2 regions of the Bradyrhizobium sp. CW1 genome follow, and region 2 is predicted to be linked to the other one. Evidence: predicted binding sites of a transcription regulator. Region 2 holds the regulator's gene; the other holds the start of a gene.
The links. Region 2 encodes PhoB, which activates phosphate uptake and scavenging genes when phosphate is short. Its sites were predicted from a motif close to TGTCATNNANCTGTCAT; they were not measured.

Region 1: a site for PhoB is predicted at 2,335-2,351, ahead of IVB54_RS13785 (UDP-2,3-diacylglucosamine diphosphatase). Genes of this name have one in related genera too.

The regions. Positions count from the first base shown of each region.
Region 1 covers NZ_CP064684.1:2,846,080-2,853,636, reverse strand. The annotation lists gene IVB54_RS13795 (threonine/serine dehydratase) at 1-378, opposite strand, end outside; gene IVB54_RS13790 (glycosyltransferase family 1 protein) at 442-1,485, opposite strand; gene IVB54_RS13785 (UDP-2,3-diacylglucosamine diphosphatase) at 1,499-2,311, opposite strand; gene thiD (bifunctional hydroxymethylpyrimidine kinase/phosphomethylpyrimidine kinase) at 2,518-3,318, opposite strand; gene IVB54_RS13775 (Lrp/AsnC family transcriptional regulator) at 3,448-3,693, shown strand; gene IVB54_RS13770 (cytochrome c) at 3,718-4,647, opposite strand; gene IVB54_RS13765 (CHRD domain-containing protein) at 4,803-5,219, shown strand; gene IVB54_RS13760 (cystathionine gamma-synthase family protein) at 5,298-6,593, opposite strand; gene IVB54_RS13755 (cytochrome c) at 6,882-7,328, opposite strand; gene IVB54_RS13750 (xanthine dehydrogenase family protein molybdopterin-binding subunit) at 7,417-7,557, opposite strand, start outside.
Region 2 covers NZ_CP064684.1:7,793,131-7,800,687, forward strand. The annotation lists gene IVB54_RS37295 (Hsp33 family molecular chaperone) at 1-236, opposite strand, end outside; gene argF (ornithine carbamoyltransferase) at 398-1,333, opposite strand; gene IVB54_RS37305 (aspartate aminotransferase family protein) at 1,333-2,535, opposite strand; gene IVB54_RS37310 (GcrA family cell cycle regulator) at 2,991-3,503, shown strand; gene phoB (phosphate regulon transcriptional regulator PhoB) at 3,742-4,449, opposite strand; gene phoU (phosphate signaling complex protein PhoU) at 4,472-5,188, opposite strand; gene pstB (phosphate ABC transporter ATP-binding protein PstB) at 5,199-6,020, opposite strand; gene pstA (phosphate ABC transporter permease PstA) at 6,017-6,862, opposite strand; gene pstC (phosphate ABC transporter permease subunit PstC) at 6,867-7,557, opposite strand, start outside.

The DNA.
Region 1 (7,557 bases), 3.3 Mb from region 2:
GTACAGCACGACCTCGGCACCGTAGGATTTGGTACGCTCGCGCTTTGACAACGGCGCATCCGCGGGCATCACGATGGTCGCCTGCATGTCGAGGATCTTTGCCGCCGCCGCCACGCCCTGGGCGTGGTTGCCGGAGGAGAACGCGACCACGCCGCCGGCGCGCTTGTCCTGCGGGATCGAGGCGACCTTGTTGAAGGCACCGCGAAACTTGAACGAGCCGGTGCGCTGGAGCATCTCCGGCTTGAGATAGACCTTTGCACCGACACGCTCGTTGAGCACGGGAAAGGACAACAGCGGGGTGCGGACGGCGAAGGGTGCGATTACGCGTGCTGCGGCGTCGATATCGGCAGGGCCGATCGGGAGAAGCTGTTCTGTCATGCCTGAATGTTATCGCGCCGGATGAGGCGCGGGCAAGGCATCTCCGCGCGAGGCTTTGGGCTCTCAGGCGACGAATCGCGCCGGCTCTGCCCCGTTTCGGCCGGGCAGCACCGCGCCGACGGCCAAAATGCTGTCGATAAAAGCCCGGGCCGAGGCCTCCCAGGTGTAGTTGGCGGCGAATTCCACGCAGTCCTGCCGGGAGATGTCGAGCGCGGCAAAGCAGGCGCTGCGCAGATCGTGATCGAGCGCGCCAACCGGCGCATCGCCGATCACGTCGCGGGGGCCCTTCACCGGGAAGGCCGCGACCGGCAGGCCGCTCGCCAGCGCTTCGAGCAGGACCAGGCCGAACGTGTCGGTCTTGCTCGGAAATACGAAGACGTCGGCCGCAGCATAGATGTCCGCCAGCTCCTCGCCGTGCTTTTCGCCGAGGAAGATCGCGTCCGGATAGGCCTCCTCCAGCGCGACACGCGCCGGGCCGTCACCTACGATCACCTTGGTGCCGGGCAGCTCGAGGTCGAGGAATGCCTCGAGATTCTTCTCCACCGCGACGCGGCCGACCGAGAGGAACACCGGCGCCGGCAGGCAGAGATCGATCGCTCGGGGATGGAACAAATGGGTGTCGACGCCGCGAGGCCACAGCACGACATTGTGGAAGCCGCGCTCGGTCAGCTCGCTGGCGAGCGCCGGCGTTGCCGCCATCACGGCGCGGCTGGGGCTGTGAAATCGGCGCAGCGCCCGCCAGATCAGCGAGCCCGGCACCGGCACGCGGGCGCGGACATATTCGGGAAAGCGGGTGTGGAAGCTGGTCGTGAAGGGCAGCTTGCGCTGCCGGCAATAGCGGCGGACCATCAGGCCGATCGGCCCCTCCGTCGCGATGTGGATGCTGTCCGGGCGCGCCTCTTCGATCAGCTTCGCGATTCTGCCCGGGCGCGGCATGGCCACCCGCACGTCCCGATAGCTCGGCATCGCAAAGGTGCGGAACCATTGCGGCGTCAGGAACGAGAATTCGACGTCGAGACTTTTGGCGGCGTCGGCAAGCTTGGTCAGCGTCCGAACCACACCGTTGACTTGCGGGTGCCAGGCGTCGGTCGCGACCAGGATGCGCATCAGGCTGCCCTTGTCATGCGGCTTTGGCTGCGATCTGCGGGACCTGTGCCGGCTTCTCGGCCTGGTTCGCCCAGGTGATGATCTCGAAATGGCCCTCGTCGTGCTCGACCAGTGCCGTGCAGCTCTCGACCCAGTCGCCGCAATTCATGTAGCGGATGCCGCCCTCGTCGCGGATCACCGCGTAATGGATGTGGCCGCAGATCACGCCGTCGGCGTCGTGGCGCCGTGCCTCGGCAGCGAGTGCCTGCTCGAATGCGCCGATATAGTTGACCGCGTTCTTGACCTTCTGCTTGGCCCATTGCGACAGCGACCAATACGGCACCTTGAACATGCGCCTAAAGAAGTTGACGAAACGATTGAGCTGGATCGCGAAATCGTAGGCCTTGTCGCCGAGATGGGCCAGCCAGCGTGCGTTCTGCACCACGAGGTCGAAGATGTCGCCGTGGATGACGAGATACCGCTTGCCGTCCGCGCCGGTGTGGACGGTGTTCTCGACCACGTCGATGCCGCCGAAATGCGTGCCGTAATAGTTGCGCAGGAACTCGTCGTGATTGCCGGGGATGTAGATGACCTTGGCGCCCTTGCGCGCCTTGCGCAAAAGCTTCTGGACGAGGTCGTTATGCGATTGCGGCCAATGCCAGCTCGATTTCAGCGCCCAGCCGTCGACGATATCGCCGACGAGATAGATCGTGTCGGCATCATGGAAACGCAGGAAATCGAGCAGAAGATCGGCTTGAGAACCGCGGGCTCCGAGATGAACGTCGGAGATGAACAACGTGCGAAAGCGCCGCTCCGGGCTCTCGTCACTCACATCGTAACTTCCCATGCGCCAGCCTGTAACAATGTCCCGTGACAGGGGGATGACCAATCGAACCCTTGAGGCACCCTCAGATACGAATCGCGCTTGCCTCGCCCACCCCGCGAATATCAGTCGCATGCGACAATCAGGCGACATGGCGTCGCAGCGCCCTCCGCAAGAACCCGGAGCTGCATGGCGGGACGGACTAGCGGTGGCGCGCTCGCGAGCGGCGTTCAGTAAAATTTATGGAAATGATGGATCGGGCCGTGTCCGTGGCCGACGCTGAAGCGGTCGGCGGCGGCGATCGCCGCGCTGATCCAGGTCTTGGCGTTGCGCACGGCGCGCTCGAGATCTTCGCCTCTGGCGAGCCCTGCGGCGACCGCCGAGGACAGCGAGCAGCCGGTGCCATGGGTGTTGCTTGTGGCAACGCGCGGCGCGGCGAGCGCGATCGTGGTGCTGGCATCGACGAGATAATCGATACTCTCGGCGCCCTCGCCGTGGCCGCCCTTGATCAGGACCGCACGACTGCCGAGCGCCAGCAGCCGGCGCCCCTGGCTTTCGATCTCGGCCTCGCTGGCCGCGACCGGCTCGTCGAGCAGAGCCGCGGCCTCGGGCAGATTGGGTGTGATCACCGAGGCCAGCGGCATCAGCTTGATGCGCAGGGCATCGACGGCATCGGACGCGAGCAGGCGATCGCCCGACGTCGCCACCATCACGGGATCGAGCACGATATGCCCGGGCGCCCAGCGCGACAGCGCGGCCGCGATCGCATCGATGCTGGCGGCTTGCGCCACCATGCCGATCTTGACCGCGCCGACCTCGAGATCGGAAAACACCGCGTCGATCTGCGCGGTGACGAATTCGGCGGGCACGGCGTGAATGCCGGTGACGCCGCGGGTGTTCTGCGCCGTCAGCGCCGTGATGGCGGAAGCGCCAAAAACGCCGAGCGCGGCAAAGGTCTTCAGGTCGGCCTGGATGCCGGCGCCTCCGCTCGAATCGGAGCCGGCAATGGTCAGCGCTACGGGTGTCGTCATGGGGCGCTCTTCAGCGTTTTCGAAGCCATGGCCCGTCCTAGCGCGCCTCTCCCAGCCCAGCAAGTTCGCTTGCTAAATCCGGCCGGGTTTGGCCTATTAGCCGTCAGATATGCTTTCGGAGTGACCGCGATGGTTCCCTTTTTCGTCCAGATCAAATGCAAGCTCGGCCAATCCTATGTGGTCGCCAATGCGCTTGCCGAAGCCGAGATCGCCTCCGAGATCTATTCCACGGCCGGTCAATACGACCTGCTGGTGAAGTTCTACGTCGACAACGACACCGATATCGGCCACTTCGTCAACGAGAAGGTGCAGGTGCTGCCCGGCATCCAGGACACCCTCACCATCATCACCTTCAAGGCGTTTGGCGCGAGTTGACCGTCCGAAAAAGGGCAGGCCCGATCAGGTGCCGCCCTCCTTGCGCTTGGGACGCGGCGGACCGTCCACCGGCGGCAGCGATTTGAGATAGTCCGCCATCGCCGCGAGATCGTCGTCCGGCAGTTGCGAGGTGTTCTTGATCACCCGCGTCATCGCGCCGCCGACGCTGTCGCCGTCGGGCAATTCGCCGGTCTTCAGGAAATAGGTAATATCCTTCGCGCTCCACTCGCCGAGGCCCTTCTGGGTGATGTTGGGCACCCATCCCTCGCCTTCCGGATTGGGACCGCCGGCGAAGCGTTGTCCGGCCATGATGCCGCCAAGCGTGTTGCGCGGGCTGTGGCATTCCGCGCAATGGCCAAAACTGTTGACGAGATAGGCGCCGCGATTCCACTGCGGCGACTTCGCGCTGTCGGGGACGAAGGGCTTGTCGTCCAGAAATAAGAATTTCCAGATGCCGACGTTGCGCCGGATGTTGAACGGAAAGGGCACGTCGTGGTCGCGCACCTTGCCTGCGACGGCCGGCAGCGTTTTCAGGTACGCAAAGAGATCGAGCACGTCCTCGCGCCTGGCGTGCTGATAGGACGTATAGGGAAAGGCCGGAAAATAATGCCCTCCGTCCGGCGAGACCCCGTGCATCACCGCATTGACGAATTCGGCATCGTTCCATTTGCCGATGCCGTCGGTCGGATCGGACGAGATGTTCGGCGCATAGAACGTTCCGAACGGCGACTTGATCGCGACGCCGCCGCCGAGCCTGAGACGATCGGGCTGGTCGGGGACGGCATGGCATGAGGCGCAGCCGCCGGCGTTGAACATCAGCTGGCCATTGGCAAGATCAGGGACGCGGGCGGGCGCGGTGCCGACCGCCGCCCCCACCGGCGCGCTGAGCCACCAATAGACGCCGGCTGTGGCGAGTGCGGCGAGCAGCGCCACGGAGATTGTTCGTCGCAACATGCGGTCCTTTCGTCGTCGCGGCGAAGCTTATGACCGATGTCCTCGCGGCTCCAGCCACGAAGAATTTAGCCCACCGCAGCATGAAACGGGAATAAACTGCAATACCGGCTGTTGGAAGTTTGGCAGCCCAAACGGGTTCAGCAGGGAGAAAAATCATGAACAAGATCGTCATCGCCATGTCAGTGCTTGGCGCCGTTGCTTTTGCGGGTTCGGCCAGCGCCGAAAAGCTGAAAGCAACGCTCGACGCCAAGTCCGAGGTCCCCGCAACGACGAGCAGCGGCACCGGAACGGCCGATCTGGATTACGACGCCGCCAGCAAGAAGCTGTCCTGGAAGGTCACCTATTCCGGCCTGTCCGGGCCCGCCACCGCCGCGCATTTCCACGGACCTGCCGAGCCCGGCAAGAACGCCGGCGTTGCGATCCCGATCCCAGGCGCTGCCACCAGCCCGGCCGAGGGCTCGGCGACGCTGACCGACGCGCAGGCCGCCGATCTGCTCGGCGGCAAACTCTACGTCAACATCCACACCGCGGCCAATCCGGGCGGCGAGATCCGCGGTCAGGTGACGAAGTAAGCTTTCGAGCGATCCAACAAAAGGGGCGGCTGCTTGCGCAACCGCCCTTTTCGATTCCGCGTAGCGCTGGCGCAGGCGTCACACCTCAGGTTCGGCTGCGTTCAGCGCCTGCGCGAGGTCGGCGATCAAATCCGACGGGTGCTCGATGCCGATCGACAGCCGGATCGTGGAATCGAGCACGCCGATCTTCCGGCGGATGTCAGCGGGGACGCCGGAGTGGGTCATGGTGGCAGGCAGGCTCGCAAGCGACTCCGTTCCACCAAGGCTCACCGCCAGCTTGAGGATTTGCAGCGCGTTGAGGAATTTCATGGCGGCGGCCTTGCCGCCGACGATGTCGAACGAGAACGTGGACCCCGCCCCCGAGCATTGCCGTGCAAACACAAGTCCGTCCGGCGACGCCGCGTCGTGATGACCGAGATAGTGCACCTTGGCCACTTTGGGATGATCGCGCAGATAGTCCGCCACGAGGCGCGCATTCGCATCCGCCTTTTCCATGCGCAGGCTCAGCGTCTCGAGCGAGCGGTTGATCATCCAGCAGGAATGCGGATCGAGCTGGGTGCCGATGGCGCCCCGCAGCGCCTTGATGCCTTTCACCACCGCCTTCGCGCCGAGCGCGGCGCCCGCGATCAGATCTGAATGACCGCCGACATATTTCGTGAGCGAGTACAGGGAAATATCGGCGCCGTGCTCGATCGGTCGCTGAAACACCGGCCCGAGCAGCGTATTGTCGCAGGCGATGATCGGAACGTGTCCTTGCGCCTTTCCGATGGTGTCGGCGACACGCCGCATCATCGCGATGTCGACCAGCCCGTTGGTCGGGTTGGCCGGGGTCTCGATCAGGATCATCGAAACCCGGCCCTTGCGCATGGCCTCCTCCGCGGCCTGGCTGACCACGGCTTCATCGACGCCATCGGCGAAGCCGACGGCGCCGATCGACAGACGCGCAAGCGTATTCGTCAGCAGCGTTTCCGTGCCGCCGTAGAGCGGCTGGGAGTGCAGAATGACGTCGCCGGGGCGGACGAACGCCAGGATCGTGGTCGCGATGGCCGCCATGCCGGATGAGAACAGCGCACAGCTCTCGGTGCGCTCGTAGATCGCGAGCCTGTCCTCGACGATTTCGCTGTTGGGGTGATTGAAACGCGAATAGACCAGGCCCGCGCCCATCCCTTCCGGCGGCTCACGCCGGCCGGAGACGAAATCGAAGAAGTCCTGCCCGTCCTCGGCCGTCTTGAACACGAAGGTCGAGGTCAGGAACACCGGCGGCTTGACCGCGCCTTCCGACAATTGAGGATCGTAGCCATAGGTCAGCATTAGCGTTTCCGGATGCAGCATATGGTTGCCGATGTGCGTCTTAGACGGGAACGGTTTTACCATGGCTTGTCTCGCTGTTGCTGATTGAGGCGCTCGCCGCGGGTTGGAACTCCTGATGTCGTGACGCAGTCAGGAGCGAGATGCGTCAGCGTCAAAGCTCACGCCAATGCCGCGGCGGCTGGAGCAAAGATAGCTGCTCCGGTAGCGATCCGTCAGGCCTTGCGGATAGAATTTCCAGCAGCGCTGCGCGCCGACATGAAAAAAGCGGCTGCTTTCGCAACCGCTTTTTCCCGATTCCCAGTAGCCCGGATGGAGCGAAGCGCAATCCGGGCTACGAATCTTTTTCTTCCGTCAACCGTTCTTCACACGAAACGTCTCGTGGCAGCCGCCGCATTCCTTGCCGACCGCGGGGAAATTCGCCTTGAGCGAGTCGAGATCCTTGATCTTGCCCTTGGCCTCGCCGACGACCTTGGCGAAGCTCGCGACCTTCGCATCGAACCCGGCCTTGTCCTCCCAGATCTTCGGCGAGGCGCTGTAGTCGCCCTCGGGCTTCATGCCCTTTGCGCTCGCCGGAAACAGGTGCGGCAGCTTCTTGGCGGTGTCCTCGAACTGCGCCAGCGCGCTGTCCACAGTGGCCTGATCATAGGGCTTCTCGCCCTTGACCATGGCCGCCACTGCGCCGGCGTTCTTGCCGTTGCCCTTCATGAGAGTCTGCACTTCCTTGACGGCGTCCTGTTGTGCCCAAACCGCGCCCATACCGAGCAGGAGCGCACCCCCAACCACCAACACTCGCTTCATTCGCAAAATCCCTTTCCTTGATGCAGGATCGTGCTGACCCCTCAATGGGCCAACACCGCTCGGCAGATTTCATTCCCGTGGAAGATTGTCACAGGCTGTGACGGCGATGGTGCTCGTTGATGGCGATCCACACCCGTTCCGGGGTCGCCGGCATGTCGATGTGGTCGATCTTGTATTCGCGCCAGAGCCCGTCGACGATGGCGTTGACGACCGCCGGGCAGGACCCGAT
Region 2 (7,557 bases):
GAGGAGCCAAGCAGCGTGGTCAGCACGATGGCCTCGCCGAGCAGCTTGCCGACCGGCGCGGGATAATCGTGCTTGGTCAGGATTTCGTCGAGCGCCGGACCAAGCCGCACCAGCCGGCCGCGCACATCGAGCGCGTCGACCTCGTAAGGCAGCACGGCGTCATCGATCGGAACCGCGGATGGCGCGCGAACCGGGCCTTCAGGCCCGGTTTTCATATCAGGGGATTGGGAAACCATGGCGCTTTATCTGGGGTCGGAAGGCGGAATTGGAAGGGGTGAGGGCTGCATCCAGAATGCAGCACGGATCTACGCAAGCACGGCAAATTCGGTGTCGTCCTGGCGAAGGCCAGGACGACGATGACGACCTACTTCGCCGGCACGGCGGATACCGGCCCGGATTACTTCACCGCGTCGAAGCACCAGGCCAGAATGCCCTTTTGCGCGTGCAGGCGGTTTTCGGCCTCGTCGAACACGACGGATTGTGGACCGTCGATCACCTCGTCGGTGACCTCCTCGCCGCGATGGGCGGGCAGGCAGTGCATGAATAGCGCATCCGGCTTGGCAAGCGACATCAGCTGCGCATTGACCTGATAGGGCTTGAGCACGTTGTGGCGGTGCTTGCCTTCCTTGTCGCCCATCGACACCCAGGTGTCGGTCACGACACAATCGGCGCCGCGCACGGCGGCTTCGGCATCCGTGCCGAGCATGATCGGCGCGCCGGTCGCCTTGATGAAGTCGCGCATCGCCTTTTTCGGCGCGAGTTCCGGAGGCGTCGCGACATTGAGCTGGAACTTGAAGCGCTCGGCGGCGTGCGCCCAGGAGGCGAGCACGTTGTTGTCGTCGCCGGTCCAGGCCACGGTCTTGCCCTCGATCGGGCCGCGATGTTCCTCGTAGGTCATGAGGTCCGCCATCACCTGGCAGGGATGCGAGCGGCGCGTCAGGCCGTTGATGACGGGCACGGTGGCGTTCGCTGCAAGCTCCAGCAGGGCATCGTGATTGAGGATGCGGATCATGATGGCGTCGACATAGCGCGACAGCACGCGCGCGGTGTCGGCGATGGTCTCGCCGCGGCCGAGCTGCATTTCGGCGCCGGTGAGCATGATGGGCTCGCCGCCGAGCTGGCGCATGGCGACGTCGAAAGACACCCGCGTCCGCGTCGAGGGGCGCTCGAAGATCATCGCCAGGGTCTTGCCTTCGAGCGGCCTGACCGGCTGATGCGCCTTCTGCTTCGCCTTCATCGCGGAGGACGCAGCGAGCATGCGCTTGAGCTCCGACAGCGGCAGCTCGTTGATATCGAGGAAGTGCTTCGGTGTTTTATCGGGCGACTTGCTCATCAGCTTGCCGCCCGCTTGTTGCCGGACAACGCGGTGCAGGCGCGCTCGAGCCGCCCGACGCTGTCCTCGATCTCGGCTTCGGTGACGATCAAAGGCGGCAGGAAACGCACGACATTGTCGCCGGCACCGACGGTGAGCAGCTTTTGGTCGCGCAAGGCTGCAACGAGATCGCCGGAGGGCACCACGGCCTTGATGCCGATCAGGAGGCCCTCGCCGCGCACTTCGCTGACGACATCGCCGTGACGGTCGATCACGGAGGCGAGCTTCTGCTTGAGCAGCAGCGACATCCTCTGCACGTGGTCGAAGAAGCCGGGCTTGAGCATGACGTCGAGCACGGCGTTCGCAGCCGCGATCGCGAGCGGATTGCCCCCGAAGGTCGAGCCGTGCGAGCCCGGCGTCATGCCGGACGCCGCTTCGGCGGTCGCAAGGCAGGCGCCGATCGGGAAGCCGCCGCCGAGCGCCTTGGCCAGCGACATCACGTCGGGTTCGACGCCAAGGCGGCGGTACGCGAACAGATCGCCGGTGCGGCCCATGCCGGTCTGCACCTCGTCGAAGGCGAGCAACAGACCCTTCTCGTCGCAGAGCTGGCGCAACGCCCTCAGGAAGGCGGGCGTTGCCGAACGCACACCGCCCTCGCCCTGGATCGGCTCGATCAGGATGCCGGCGGTCTGCGGACCGATTGCCTTTTTCACGGCATCGAGATCGCCATGCGCAACCTGGTCGAAGCCCTCCATCGGAGGGCCGAAACCTTCGAGATATTTTGCCGATCCCGTTGCGGCCAGCGTCGCCAGCGTGCGGCCATGGAAGGCGCCTTCGAAGGTGATCATGCGATAGCGGTCGGGATGACCCTTTGCGGCGTGATAACGGCGCACGACCTTGATCACGCATTCCAGCGCTTCGGCGCCGGAATTGCAGAAGAACACGAAATCCGCGAAACTTTCATTGCACAGGCGCGCGGCGAGCTTTTCGCCGTCCGGGCTCTGGAACAGATTCGACATGTGCCAGAGCTTGGTGGCCTGCTCCTGCAACGCCGCGACCAGCGCCGGATGGGCATGGCCGAGCGCATTCACCGCCACCCCGGAGGTGAAATCGAGATAGCGCTCGCCATTGGTCGCGATCAGCCAGCAGCCTTCGCCACGCTCGAAACCAAGGTCGGACCTGGCGAAAACGGGGAGCAAATGCGGCGCTGCGCTGTTAGTCATGATGGTCACTTGAATGTTGCGGACGGAGTGAGCGTGCATTGCGCAACGCACCATCGACCGGCCCGGAAAACGAAACGTGCCGCCTCTTGAGGGCGGCACGTGCGACTATCTTAGGCCTGGTGAAACGGGTGTCAATGCCGCCCGGAAAGCCTCGCGAAACGCTGAATCCGTAGTCTTGCGGTGCCGATTTAGAGGGATTTGGCCACGGAACATGTGGAAGCGAGTCGGCGGACTCTTGCGCGGGAGTCACGCCATATTGTAGCGTTTGGATTGTCAGATACGACATCTCGTGCAGTGGTTCTGATCTTTAAGTCCTTATGTACCGGCGTAAACGTTCGGGCGTTCAAGACGCGCCCGGCGAGCCTTAAGGGATTCTGGCGGCACGGGTTTTTGAAGGCTTAGGCATTCGCTGCGAGGCCCCAGGATGGCTGGCGCGCAGCGAGGGAAAGGGTGCAATGACGGTTTTGACCTGGTCCGATGATCGCGTCGAGCAGCTGAAAAAGCTCTGGGAGGCCGGACTTTCGGCCAGCCAGATCGCGGCGGAGCTCGGCAATGTGACCCGCAATGCCGTGATCGGCAAAGTGCACAGGCTCGGCCTTTCGGGCCGCGCCAAGAGCCCATCATCGGCAGCGCCGCGGCCGCGCAAGGCGCGCCCCGCGCAGCACATGATGCGGGTGAGCCGCCCGATCTCGCGCGGCAACACCGCGCTGGCGCAGGCCTTCGAGGTCGAGGCTGAGCCGGATCCGGTCACCTACGACAACGTGGTGCCGATGAGCCAGCGGCTGTCGCTGCTGGAATTGAACGAGGCGACCTGCCACTGGCCGGTCGGCGATCCCTCGAGCCCGGACTTCTTCTTCTGCGGTGGAAGGGCGCTGTCCGGACTGCCCTATTGCGCCCAGCACTCGCGCGTTGCGTACCAGCCCGCGTCGGATCGGCGCCGCGCACCGGTAAAGCCGGGTCCCCGTTAGTCGTCACGCGAAGACAGTTCAACAATTTCAGTGTCGTCCCGGCCTAGTGCGCAATTGCGCACGGGGGGCCGGGACCCATACTCCGAGCACGCAATAATCGTGCGGAAGGGGTCACTCCGAGTCTTCGCCAAACCACGTTCGGTGGTTATGGGTCCCGGATCAGCGCTCGCTTCGCTCGCTTGTCCGGGACGACGGCTGAGAATGCAGGGACAGCTCGCCAACAAACAAGCCTGCAACCCTACACCTGCTCCGCCTTCGCGAAGCGATCATCCAGCGCGTAGCCGGCGCCGCGGACGGTGCGGATCGGGTCCTGCTCGCGGCCGAGATTGAGCAGCTTGCGCAGGCGGCCGATATGCACGTCGACGGTGCGCTCGTCGATATAGATGTCGCGGCCCCAGACGCTGTCGAGCAGCTGCTCGCGCGAGAACACCCGTCCCGGATGCTCCAGGAAGAACTCCAGCAGGCGATATTCGGTCGGACCGAGATCGATCGGCCGGCCCGAGCGCGCCACGCGGCGCTTGTCACGGTCGAGCTCGATGTCGCCAAAAGCAAGGACGGTGGCGAGGCGCTCCGGGCTCGCGCGCCGCAGCAGGCCTTTCACGCGCGCCAGCAGCTCCGGCACCGAGAACGGCTTGACGATGTAATCGTCGGCGCCGGTCGCAAGACCCCGCACCCGCTCGCTCTCCTCGCCGCGCGCGGTGAGCATGATGATCGGGAGCTGCTTGGTCTCGGGACGGGTGCGAAGCCGCCGGCACAATTCGATGCCTGACAGGCCCGGCAGCATCCAGTCGAGCACGATCAGATCGGGGATGTGCTCCTTGAGGCGGGTGTCGGCGTCGTCGCCGCGCATCACCGTCTCGACGTCATAGCCGTCGCCTTCGAGGTTGTAGCGGAGAAGCTCGGTCAGGGCTTCCTCGTCCTCAACCACCATAATGCGTGCGCCCATCGGGTCGTCGCTCCTTAAGTCTTCAGGTGTTCGGTACCGTGTTGGCAAAGGTCGTCATGTCGCCCTTCGGCCGCTTGTCGGTGATCGCCTGGCCCTCGATCATGTAGAACACGGTCTCGGCGATATTGGTGGCGTGGTCGCCGATCCGCTCGATGTTCTTGGCGCAGAACATCAGATGGATGCAGAACGAGATATTGCGCGGATCCTCCATCATGTAGGTGAGGAGTTCGCGGAACAGCGAGGTGCAGATGGCGTCGACTTCCTCGTCGCCCTTCCACACCGCCATCGCCGCCGGCAAATCATGCGCGGCATAGGCGTCCAGCACCGACTTGACCTGCTGCTGCACGAGGTCGGTCATGTGCTCGAGGCCGCGGAACAGCTTGAGCGGATGGAAGTCCGTCTCCAGCGCCGCGACGCGCTTGCCCATGTTCTTGGCGAGGTCGCCGATGCGCTCGAGATCGGTCGCGACGCGCATGGCGCCGACGATCTCGCGCAGATCGACCGCCATCGGCTGGCGGCGGGCGATGGTGAGCACCGCACGCTCCTCGATGCGCTTCTGCAGCGCGTCGAGCTCGGTGTCGATGGCGACGACGCGCTGGCCGAGCGGGACGTCGCGGCGGATCAGCGCGTCGACGGACTCGACGATCATGCGCTCGGCGATGCCGCCCATCTCGGCGACCAGGCGAGTGAGTTCCTGGAGGTCGGTGTCGAAAGCCTTTGCGGTATGTTCAGAACCCATGTCGCGTCTCCTAGCCGAACCGGCCGGTGATGTAATCCTGCGTGCGCCGATCTGACGGCGACGTGAAGATCTTGCTGGTGTCGTCGAACTCTATCAGCTCGCCGAGATACATGAAGGCGGTCTTGTCGGAGACGCGCGCCGCCTGTTGCATGTTGTGGGTGACGATAGCGATCGTGTAATCCTCGGACAGCTCCTGGATCAGCTCCTCGACCTTGGCGGTCGAGATCGGGTCGAGCGCCGAACAGGGTTCGTCGAACAGGATCACCTCGGGCCGCACCGCGACGGTGCGGGCGATGCAGAGGCGCTGCTGCTGGCCGCCGGAGAGCGACAGGCCGGAGGCGTTGAGCTTGTCCTTGACCTCGTTCCACAGCGCGCCGCCGCGCAGCGCCTTCTCGACGCGGCCGTCCATCTCGGACTTCGAGATCTTCTCATAGAGACGGATGCCGAACGCGATGTTCTCGTAGATCGTCATCGGGAACGGCGTCGGCTTCTGGAACACCATGCCGACGCGGGCGCGCAGCAAATTGAGGTCCAGCCTGGGGTCGAGAATGTTGGTCTGATCGAGCATGAGCTGACCGGTGGCGCGCTGGCCGGGATAGAGGTCGTACATCCGGTTGAAGATGCGCAGCAGGGTCGACTTGCCGCAGCCCGACGGACCGATGAACGCCGTAACGCGGTTGGCGCCGAGCGTCAGGTTGATGTTCTTCAGCGCATGGTGCTCGCCGTAATAGAAGTCCAGGTTACGCACGGTCACCTTGGGGGGCGCCTCGGGCAGCACCGCCGCGTGCGGCAGTCCACCGGACGCGCTCATCGACACGGAAAGATCACTCATTTTGCGGTCCTCTCGGCGCCAAGGATGCGCGCGAAAATATTAAGGGCAAGAACGGTCAGGGTGATGAGCAGCGCCCCGCTCCAGGCCAACTGCTTCCAATAGGCATAGGGGCTCTGCACGAAGTTGTTGATGGTCACAGGCAGGTTCGCCATCGTCTTGTTCAGGCCGAGGCTGAAGAACTGGTTCGATAGCGCGGTGAACAGCAGCGGCGCGGTTTCACCGGCGACGCGAGCGGTCGCGAGCAGCACGCCGGTGATGAGACCCGATCGGGCAGCACGATAAGCGATCCGCTTGATCACCAGCGAACGCGGCAGGCCGAGCGCCGAGGCCGCCTCGCGCAACGCGTTCGGCACCAGCAGCAGCATGTCCTCGGTCGTGCGCAGCACCACCGGGATCACGATGACCGCGAGGGCGAGCGAGCCTGCGATCGCCGAGAAGCCGCGCATCGGCACCACCACGGCGCCGTAGATGAACAGGCCGATGATGATCGAGGGCGCCGAGAGCAGGATGTCGTTGATGAAGCGGATCACCGAGGTCAGCCGGTCATTGCGGCCGTATTCGGCGAGATAGGTGCCGGCGAACATACCGAGCGGCGCGCCGATGCCGACGCCGATCACGGTCATGATCAGCGAGCCGACGATGGCGTTGAGCAGACCGCCCTCGTTCGATCCCGGTGGCGGCGTGTTCTCGGTGAACAGCTGGACATTGAGTCCCGCCAGCCCGTTGTAGAGCAGCGTGATCAGGATCAGCGCGAGCCAGGTGACGCCGAAGGCGGTTGCGGCGATGCAGAGCCCGCGGACGACGATGTCCTTGCGGCGTCGGCGTGAATAGATCGGATTCATGGCGCTAATTCCCCGCCTTCTTTTCCAGCCGCATCAGCATCAGCCGCGCCGCTGCGAGCACGAAGAAGGTCAGAACGAACAGCAGGAGGCCGAGCAGGATCAGGCCGGATTGGTGCAGGCCGTCGCTCTCGGCGAACTCGGATGCGATCGCCGCCGAGATCGTGGTGCCCGGCGCAAAGATCGATGACGAGATCCGGAACGAGTTGCCGATGATGAAGGTCACCGCCATGGTCTCGCCGAGCGCGCGGCCCAGCGCCAGCATGATGCCGCCGATGACGCCGACCCGGGTGTAGGGGATCACCACGCTGCGGACGACTTCCCATGTGGTGCAGCCGACGCCGTAGGCGGCTTCCTTCAGGACCGGAGGCACCGTCTTGAACACGTCGACCGAGATCGAGGTGATGAAGGGCAGCACCATGATGGCAAGGATCAGCGCGGCATTGAACAGGCTGAGATAGGACGGGGGACCTGCGAAGATCGCGCCCAGCACGGGAACGCCGTCGAAGATCTTGATCATGAAGGGCTGGAACGTGTTGGCCAGGAACGGACCCAACACGAAGAAGCCCCACATGCCGTAGATGATCGAGGGAATACCGGCGAGCAGCTCGATTGCCATGCCGATCGGGCGGCGCAGCCATTGCGGGCAGAGCTCGGTGAGGAAGATCGCAATGCCGAGACCCACGGGAATGGCGATC